2 linked regions of the Caldimonas thermodepolymerans genome follow. The protein of the gene in region 2 interacts with the protein of the main gene of each other region in a pairwise test. Links are inferred from orthologs where the notes say so. Each region holds a gene or a part of one and is shown on either strand. Other genes may lie near its edges.

Evidence for each region.
Region 1: the proteins of ftsL (region 2) and ftsB interact in binary tests that used the Escherichia coli proteins (3 or more experiments, as listed by UniProt). The link is inferred for Caldimonas thermodepolymerans from one-to-one orthologs.

Annotation. Positions count from the first base shown.
Region 1 is NZ_CP064338.1:1,444,209-1,448,008, reverse strand. Bases 138-2,942 are described here. They hold ftsB (cell division protein FtsB), read left to right. Parts: upstream 138-1,300; coding sequence 1,301-1,585; downstream 1,586-2,942. Other genes in these bases: hslO (Hsp33 family molecular chaperone HslO), read right to left, coding at 2,085-2,942; IS481_RS06930 (hypothetical protein), read left to right, coding at 1,582-2,115; eno (phosphopyruvate hydratase), read left to right, coding at 138-1,292. In the rest of the region: more of eno, read left to right, coding at 9-137; more of hslO, read right to left, coding at 2,943-3,071; IS481_RS06920 (gamma carbonic anhydrase family protein), read right to left, coding at 3,091-3,615; IS481_RS06915 (MFS transporter), read right to left, coding at 3,698-3,800. UniProt on the Escherichia coli protein: Essential cell division protein. May link together the upstream cell division proteins, which are predominantly cytoplasmic, with the downstream cell division proteins, which are predominantly periplasmic.
Region 2 is NZ_CP064338.1:3,008,465-3,013,979, forward strand. Bases 1-2,909 are described here. They hold ftsL (cell division protein FtsL), read right to left. Parts: upstream 1,660-2,909; coding sequence 1,342-1,659; downstream 1-1,341. Other genes in these bases: IS481_RS14155 (peptidoglycan D,D-transpeptidase FtsI family protein), read right to left, coding at 1-1,345; rsmH (16S rRNA (cytosine(1402)-N(4))-methyltransferase RsmH), read right to left, coding at 1,656-2,606; mraZ (division/cell wall cluster transcriptional repressor MraZ), read right to left, coding at 2,615-2,909. In the rest of the region: more of mraZ, read right to left, coding at 2,910-3,043; IS481_RS18295 (SIR2 family NAD-dependent protein deacylase), read right to left, coding at 3,321-4,154; IS481_RS18300 (hypothetical protein), read right to left, coding at 4,100-4,639; IS481_RS14180 (SDR family oxidoreductase), read left to right, coding at 4,736-5,515. UniProt on the Escherichia coli protein: Essential cell division protein. May link together the upstream cell division proteins, which are predominantly cytoplasmic, with the downstream cell division proteins, which are predominantly periplasmic.

The DNA.
Region 1 (3,800 bases), 1.6 Mb from region 2 along the record:
GACCTTTCATGAGTGCCATCGTTGACATCGTCGGCCGCGAGATCCTGGACAGCCGCGGCAACCCGACCGTCGAGTGCGACGTGCTGCTGGAATCCGGCGTGATGGGCCGCGCGGCCGTGCCGTCGGGGGCCTCCACCGGCTCGCGCGAGGCGATCGAGCTGCGCGACGGCGACAAGAACCGCTACCTGGGCAAGGGCGTGCTCAAGGCCGTCGAGCACATCAACACCGAGATCTCCGAGGCCGTGCTGGGCCTGGACGCCTCCGAGCAGGCCTTCCTCGACCGCACGCTGATCGACCTGGACGGCACCGACAACAAGTCGCGCCTGGGCGCCAACGCGACGCTGGCGGTCTCGATGGCGGTGGCGCGTGCCGCGGCCGAGGAATCCGGCCTGCCGCTGTACCGCTACTTCGGCGGTTCGGGCTCGATGCAGATGCCGGTGCCGATGATGAACGTCATCAACGGCGGCGCGCACGCGAACAACAACCTCGACCTGCAGGAGTTCATGATCCTGCCGGTAGGCGCGCCCAGCTTCCGCGAGGCGGTGCGCTACGGCGCCGAGGTCTTCCACGCGCTGAAGAAGATCATCCACGACAAGGGCATGAGCACCGCAGTCGGCGACGAAGGCGGCTTTGCCCCCAGCGTCGCCAGCCACGAGGCCGCGATCCAGCTGATCCTGGAAGCGATCGAGAAGGCCGGCTACACCCCGGGCGAGCAGGTCGCGCTGGGCCTGGACTGCGCCTCCAGCGAGTTCTACAAGGACGGCAAGTACCACCTCGAAGGCGAAGGCCTGACGCTGACGGCCGAGGAATGGACCAACGTGCTGGCCACCTGGTGCGACAAGTACCCGATCATCAGCATCGAGGATGGCATGGCCGAGGGCGACTGGGACGGCTGGGCCCACCTGACCCAGGCGCTGGGCCAGAAGGTGCAGCTGGTCGGCGACGACCTGTTCGTCACCAACACCAGGATCCTGCGTGAGGGCATCGAGAAGCGCATCGCCAACTCCATCCTCATCAAGATCAACCAGATCGGCACGCTGACCGAGACCTTCGCCGCGATCGAGATGGCCAAGCGCGCCGGCTACACCGCGGTGATCTCGCACCGCTCGGGCGAGACCGAGGACTCGACCATCGCCGACATCGCCGTGGGCACCAACGCCGGCCAGATCAAGACCGGCTCGATGTCGCGTTCGGACCGCATCGCCAAGTACAACCAGCTGCTGCGCATCGAGGAAGACCTGGGCGACGTCGCCAGCTACCCCGGCCGCGCCGCGTTCTACAACCTGCGCTGATCGGCGCCATGTCGGCCCGCCTCCTCACGCTGGTGCTCGCCGGGCTGCTGGTGCTCGTGCATGCCGAGCTGTGGTTCGGCAAGCACGGGGTGCACCGCGTGATGGAGCTGCAGGGGCGGCTGGCCGAACAGCGGGCGAAGAACGACCGCAGCCGCGAGCGCAACCAGCAGCTCGCGGCCGAGGTCAGCGACCTCAGGGAAGGGCTGGAGATGGTCGAGGAAAAGGCCCGCTACGACCTCGGCATGATCAAGCCCGACGAGATCTACGTGCAGCTGACGCCACCGCCGCGGTGAGCGCTTCGTTTCTTCCGCCTGCCCCCGTCCGCCCGGCCCTGCCGGGCGGCTTCACGTTGGCGGTGGCCGGGGCCACCGGCGCCGACGTGCAGGCCCTGTGCGCCGGCCTGCGCGAGCGGCTCGCATCCGGCACGGCCTGGCAGGTGCTCGACGTCACCGAGGCCCTGCTGGAGGGCGCGGCAGCCGCCCTGCCCGCGCCGGCCCGCTGCCTGCTCGCCGGCCTGGACGTGCTGCCGCCGGCACAGCGCCCGGCGGCCGAGGCGCTGGACCAGCGCCTGCGCGAGGCGCTGCAGCGCGCCGGATGGTCCTACGGCGTGGTCTACGGCCGCACCCCGGCCGAGCGCCTCGAGGCGGCCTGCCGCCTGCTCGCGCCCCCGTCACGGCGTCCCGGGACGTCATCGGAGTCGGCCCCTCGCCTGCGCCCCTGGTGCTGTCCGGAATGCCTGGTGCCCGAATGCGAGCACCGGCTGTTCCGGCTGCCGCGCCAGGTGCCCCGCGGTCACTGGATCGACGACGAGGACGGCGGCTGATTGCGCTCTTCGGTGAACAGGCCGCCCACGTCGACCGCGTCGAAGTGGTAGAGCGCGCCGCAGAAGTCGCAGCCGATCTCGACCCGGCCCTGCTCGGCGATGATGCCGTCGACCTCCTCGCGGCCCAGGCCCCTGAGCATCTGCCCGACGCGCTCGCGCGAGCAGCTGCAGGCAAAGCGCGGCCCGTGCTCGCCGGTCAGCGGCTCGAAGCGGCGCAGCGATTCTTCCCAGAACAGGCGGCGCAGGATGGTGTCCACGTCCAGCGTCAGCAGCTCCTCGCGGGTCAGCGACGCGGCCAGGTGCGAGATGCGGTGGTAGGCCTCGTCCAGCTCGGCGGTCTCCTCGCCGGCCCGCCCGCCCAGGTTGGCCTCGCCTTCGACCGGCAGGCGCTGGATCAGCAACCCCGCGGCCACGGTGTCGTTGGCGGCCAGCACCAGCGTGGTCTCGAGCTGCTCGGACTGCCGCATGTAGTGCTCCAGCACGTCGCTCAGGCGCTGCAGCGGCTCGTGCTGCGGGCCGTGCAGCGGCACCACGCCCTGGTAGGGCTGCTGGCCCGGCAGGCGGTCGCGCGGGTCCAGCGTGATCGCGCAACGCCCCTGCCCGTGCACGTTGACCAGTGCCTCGAGCTGCGCGGCCTCGTCGACCTCGCCGATCACCTTCGCGGTGGCGCGCAGGCTCAGGTCCGGCTGCACCTCGGCGACCGCGAGCTTGACGGGGCCGTCGCCGGCGATCTGCAGCACCAGCGCGCCGTTGAACTTGATGTTCGACTGCATCAGCACGCCGGCGGCGGCCATCTCGCCGAGCAGTTCGCGCACCGGCCGCGCGTAGCCGCCCGACTGCTCGCGGCGCTGCAGGATGTCCTGCCAGGCGTCGGTCAGGCGCACGATCATGCCCCGCACGGGCAGGCCTTCGAAGATGAACTTGTGCAGTTCGCTGTGGGAAAGGGTTGCGCTCAAGATGGGTCCAGGTTGGGGGTCAGCCGATCTTCTTCAGCTCGGCCTTGAATCGGCGGGCATTCTCGACATAGTGCCGCGCACCGAACTGGAAGGCGGTGATCTGCTCCGGGGTGAGCTGCTTCACCGCCCGCGCCGGCGCCCCGAGGATCATCGAGCCGTCGGGGAACTCCTTGCCCTCGGTGACCACCGCGCCGGCGCCGACCACGCAGTTGCGGCCGATCTTCGCGCCGTTGAGCACCACGGCCTGGATGCCGATCAGCGAGCCGTCGCCGATCGTGCAGCCGTGCAGCATCACCTGGTGGCCCACGGTGACGTTCTCGCCGATGACCAGCGGCTTGCCGAAGTCGGCGTGCAGCACCGAGTTGTCCTGCACGTTGGAGCCGCGCCCGATGCGGATCGATTCGGTGTCGCCGCGCACCACGGTGCCGAACCAGATGCTGGCGTCCTCGCCGATCTCCACGTTGCCGATCACCTCGGCGCTGTCGGCCACCCAGGCCGTTTCATGGATGACGGGGCGGATGTCGCCGAGCTGGTAGATCGCCATGCAGCACTCCTGAAGAACGTGTGATTCTAGGAAGAATCATGCGCCCGTCCGGCGCGCGGGGCCATGCAGGGAAGCACGGGGTTCAGCCCGCGACGGCGCGGATGCGCGGATGGCGGTGGAACAGCACGCCGACGACGGTGCCCAGCACGATCACCATCGAGCAGAACGCGCACACCGCCACCGGC
Region 2 (5,515 bases):
CGAACACGGTGTAGGCCTGGGCCAGCTGGAACAGCGAGGCCGACAGGCCGTAGCCGTAGCTCATCGTCGCCTGCTCGATCGGGCGCCACGTCTTGTACGGGCGCAGCCGGCCGGTGACCACGCCGGGGAAGCGCAGCTGCGGGCGCTGGCCGATGCCGATCTCGGTGAACATCTCCCACATCTCGCGTGCGGGCATCTGCATGGCCATCTTGACCACGCCGATGTTGCTGGACTTCTGGATGACCTGCTCCACGGTCAGCGCGTCGTAGCGGTGCGAGTCGCGGATGGTCGCGCCGGTCACCACCATCCAGCCGGGCGAGGTGTCGATCACGGTGTGCGGGCGCACCCGGCCGGTCTCCAGCGCGAGCGCGGCGATGAAGGGCTTCATCGTCGAGCCGGGCTCGAAGGTGTCGGTCAGCGCGCGGTTGCGCAGCTGCGCGCCGGTCAGGTTGCGCCGGTCGCCCGGGGTGTAGCTCGGGTAGTTGGCCAGCGCCAGCACCTCGCCGGTCTGCACGTCCAGCACCACCACCGAGCCGGCCTTGGCCTTGTGCTCGGCGACCGCGTCGCGGATGCGCTGGTAGGCGAAGAACTGCACCTTGGAGTCGATCGACAGCTCGATGTCCTGCCCGTCGACCGGGCTCACGCTCTCGCCGATGTCCTCGACGATGCGGCCCAGCCGGTCCTTGATGACGCGGCGCGTGCCGTTGCGACCGGCCAGTTCTTCCTGGAAGGCCAGCTCGATGCCTTCCTGGCCACGGTCCTCGACGTTGGTGAAGCCCACCACGTGCGCGACCGCCTCGCCCTCGGGGTACTTGCGCTTGTATTCCTTGACCTGGTGCACGCCCTTGAGGCCCAGTGCCTTGACCTTCTCGCCGACCTCCTCGTCGACCTGGCGCTTGAGCCAGACGAAGTTCGGGTTGTCCTTCAGGCGCTTGTCCAGGTCGGCCACGCTCATGCCCAGCAGCTTCGCGAGCTGGCGCCGCTGCGCGGGCGTGGCCTCCAGGTCCTTGGGGATGGCCCAGATCGACGGCGCCGGCACGCTGGAGGCAAGGATCAGCCCGTTGCGGTCGATGATGCGGCCGCGGTTGGCGGGCAGCTCCAGCGTGCGCGCGTAGCGGCTCTCGCCCTGGCGCTGGTAGAAGTCGGTGCCGATGACCTGGATGTACAGCGCGCGCCCGACCATCACGCAGAAGCCCAGGCCGATGCAGGCGACCAGGAACTTCGAGCGCCACGGCGGCGTCTTCGACGCCAGCAGCGGGCTGCTCGCGTACATGACGGTGCGCACCGCGTGCGCCTGGCGCGCGCGGTCGCCGCGACTGCTCCTGCGTGCCGGCCAGAACTTCATGGCTGGCCTCCCGGGGCAGCCGCGCTGGCCGCCTGCGGCGCGTCGGTGGCGCCCGCGTGCGTCACGTAGTGGGTCACCGCCGGCGTGGCGGTGCGCATCTGCAGCTTCTCGCGCGCCACCTTCTCGACGCGCAGCGGCGTGGCCTGGGCGCGCTTTTCCAGCTGCAGCTGCTCGAACTCGGTCTCCAGCGCGCGTTCCTCGGACTGCGCCCGCTCGACCTCGACGAACAGGCGCCGCGCCTCGTAGGAGACGCGCACGAGGTACAGGCCGCTGAACACCAGCGCGACGAACAGCACGACGTTGAGCCGGGTCATGCACGCCTCCGGTCGTTCCACGCGGTGCGTTCGGCCACGCGCAGCACGGCCGAGCGTGCACGCGGGTTGGCCGCGACCTCCGCCTCGCCCGGCTTGATGCGGGCCACCGCCTTGAGCAGCGGCTCGGGCACCGGGGCGAACGGCGCGCGGCGGTCCACCTGGTGGCGGCTGTGGCGCACGATGAAGGTCTTGACGATGCGGTCCTCCAGCGAGTGGAAGCTGATCACCACCAGCCGGCCGCCGGGGGCAAGCAGCTCCAGCGTCTGGTTCAGGGCCTGTTGGAGCTCCTCAAGCTCGGCGTTGACGAAAATCCGAAGAGCCTGAAATGTGCGCGTTGCAGGGTCCTGGCCCGGCTCGCGGGTTTTGACCGCACGAGCCACGACTTCGGAAAGCTCGCCTGTGGTTCGAACAGGACGCCCGCTTTCCCGGCGAGCCACAATCGCCTTTGCAATCGATACAGCAAACCGTTCTTCGCCATAGCTGCGTATCACCTCCGCCAACTGCTTTTCATCGGCACGCGCGAGAAAGTCCGCGGCGCTCTCGCCGCGCGTGGGGTCCATGCGCATGTCCAGCGGGCCGTCGAAACGGAAGCTGAACCCGCGCGCCGGGTTGTCGATCTGCGGCGAGGAGACGCCCAGGTCCAGCAACACGCCCTGGACCTGCGCGATGCCGCGCTGCCGGCACACCTCGCCCATCTCGGCGAAGCTGGCGTGCTGGATTGAAAAACGCGGGTCCTGGACCCGCGTGCTCTCTGCGACGGCTTCGGGATCCTTGTCGAACGCCAGCACGCGCCCCCGCCCGGAGAGCCGCGACAGCAACAGCCGCGTGTGACCGCCGCGCCCGAAGGTGCCGTCGATGTAGACACCGTCCGGGTCGGTCACGAGGGCATCGACGGCCTCGTGCAGCAAGACCGTCCGGTGCTGCCATGTGTCATGCTCCCCTTGCATGGCGCGCGTCAGAAGGTGAAGTCCTTGAGTACGTCGGGCATGCCTTGTTGCATGACCTCGGCCTCGTGCGCGGCATAGCGCGCCGCATCCCACAGCTCGAAGTGGCTGCCCATGCCGAGCAGCATCACGTCCTTGGTCAGTCCGGCCGCCGCGCGCAGTTCAGGGGAGATCAGCACGCGCGAGGAGCCGTCCATCTCGACGTCCTGGGCGTTGCCGAGAAAGATGCGCTTCCAGCCGGAAGCCGACATCGGCAGCGCCGCGATCTTGTCGCGGAAGCTTTCCCACGCCGGGCGGGGAAAGACCATCAGGCAGCCTTCGGGATGCTTGGTGATCGTGAGCTGGCCTTGCGCCGTGGCCATCAGCACGTCGCGATGCCGCGCCGGGACGGAGAGCCGCCCCTTCGCGTCCAGCGCGAGCGCCGAAGCGCCTTGGAACACAAAATTCGCCACAATCACCCACTAAAGTGCACTTTCTCCCACTTTAGCGCGCGCCTTGTGGCCGGTCAAGGCAAAGCGTGAAAAATCTCCAATGAAATCAAGTACTTACAAAAGATTTCGCAGAGATTGGGAAGCAAAAAACGTTGCAAAAATAAGGACTTGCAAGGCGGTGTGAAAGTGTTGGTCGAGGTGTGCGACCACTCCGCCGCGAGGACGCAGGCGCGTCTGTAACGCCCCCGCAGGCACAGCCCGGCCGGCATGGCCGGCGCCGCCTGCGCTACCCGACCACCTGTTCCAGGAAGGCCGCCAGCGCCTGCCCCGGGTCGCCCGCATCGACCGACAGCATCTCGATGCCCCACTGCCCGAGCACGGCCTGCTGCACCGGGTTGGGTTCGGGCGTGAAGATGTACGAGCGCGGCTGCGGCGTGCCCGGCATGGCCTGCTTCCACAGGCAGGCGAGGCGGAAGAACAGGTAGCGCAGGTTGACGTCGCTGAGGCTGTAGCCGATGAACAGCACCGAGCGCCCCAGCACGTCGGCACGCAGCTTGATGTCCAGCGGCGACTCGAACTCCAGCCGCCGGAAGTAGCTGGTCTCGTCGAGCACGATGGAGTCCTCGCGCTCGAAGTCGCCGTGGAACTTGACGATCTGGGTCGCGTCGGGGCGGATGTGCGCGAGGTCGCCCACGTCGACGATCTTCACGTAGGGTCGCCCGTGGTGCTCGAAGGCACGCTCCAGCCAGCGGTCGTAGTTGGTCGTGTAGATCAGGCGGAAGCCACCGCGCACGATCAGCTCGTGCACGCGCGAGTCCTGCACGCGGATGCCGGCGTCGTGCCAGCGCCGGTCCATCCAGCGATGCAGCTGCGCGACGTCGCCGTGATGCAGGCGGAAGTACTCGGCCAGCGCGAGGTAGCTGCCGTAGCCACGGAACTCGTCCGGCTCGAAGCCCAGTTCCTGCGCCATGTGGTCGATCAGCTCGCTCCAGTCGGGCAGGCCGAGCGACAGCGACACACCGGCGCCGACGAACAGCAGCACCTTGCCGCGCCGGCAGTCCGCCCTCAGGTCGTCGAGCGAGGCGGCCGGTGCGGTGGGAGGGCGTTGCCGCGTGCGCACGCCGGCTTCCGGCAAGCCCCGTGCCGGCGATCGACCCACCAGCCGCCCAGCACGATGCCGACGGCGAACGCGGCATAGACCGCCACCAGGCTGTGCGTCGACAGGCGGTGCTCGAAGCCGGGCGTCAGGCGCGGCGGCGCAAGGCGCAGGTCCACCGCCGCCGCGACCGAGGCCACCGCGGCGGCATGGCCGCACAGGCGCCGCACCGCGCGCGGGCGTGGCGCCGGGCAGGCCCGCTCGTACAGCAGCCCCCAGAACAGCGACGCGAGGTGGTGCACTGCGAGCCCGGTGCCGGTGTGGCGCAGGCTCGGGCCGTCCTCGCGCAGGGCGGCGTCGCCCCACACCCAGTGGCCCGGCGCGTTGAGCGCGCCCCAGATGCGGCCGTTGTCGGCCCGGCCGCGCCAGGCGAGCACGCAGGTCGAGGCCAGGCTCGCCCAGCCGCCGGTGGTCCACGCTGCGCGCAGTGCCTCGCTCCAGGTCCGCATGCCGGCTGCCTCCTCGTCCAACGCGACGGAACATCGCTTGCTGAGTGATGGCAAAGGCCGTTCCGGCAGTACGACCGTCACCAAGGGAGGCAACACGTGATCGTTCTGTTGACCGGCGCCAACGGCTTCCTGGGCCGGCGCCTCGTCACCGCGCTGCTGGCTGCGGGCCACCATGTCATCTGCGCGATGCGCCATCCGCCGGCCACGCCGGCCTACGGGCAACCGCTGCGCTACTTCGCCGCCGACTTCACGCGCGACCTCGAGGTCGGGGACTGGCTGCCGCGGCTGGCCGGGGTCGATGCGGTGATCAACGCGGCGGGCATCCTGCGCGAGCACGGCACGCAGCGCTTCGACACCATCCATGTGCGCGGCCCCTGCGCGCTGTTCGCCGCGTGCGCGGCGGCCAGCGTCGCGCGCGTGGTGCAGGTCTCGGCGCTGGGCGCGGACGAGGCGGCCACCTCCGCCTACCACCGCAGCAAGAAGGCCGCCGACGACTACCTGCTCGGCCTGCCGCTCGCCTCGGCGGCGGTCGTGCAGCCGTCGCTGATCTACGGCCCGGGCGGTACCAGCGCGCGCCTGTTCACCCGCCTGGCCAGCCTGCCGCTGATCCCGCTGCCGGGCGACGGCCGGCAGCTCGTGCAGCCGCTGCATGTCGACGACGCGGTGCAGGCCATCGTCGCGCTGCTGGACGACGATGCCCCGGGCGGCCGCGTCCCGCTGGTCGGGCCCGAGGCCGTCACGCTGCGCGACTGGCTGGCCCGGCTGCGCACGGCGATGGGACTCGGCCCGGCGCGCTTCGTCTCCGTCCCGGCCCCGCTGGTCGCGCTCGGCGCGCGCGCAGCGGGCGCCCTGCCGGGCAGCCTGCTCGACCACGAC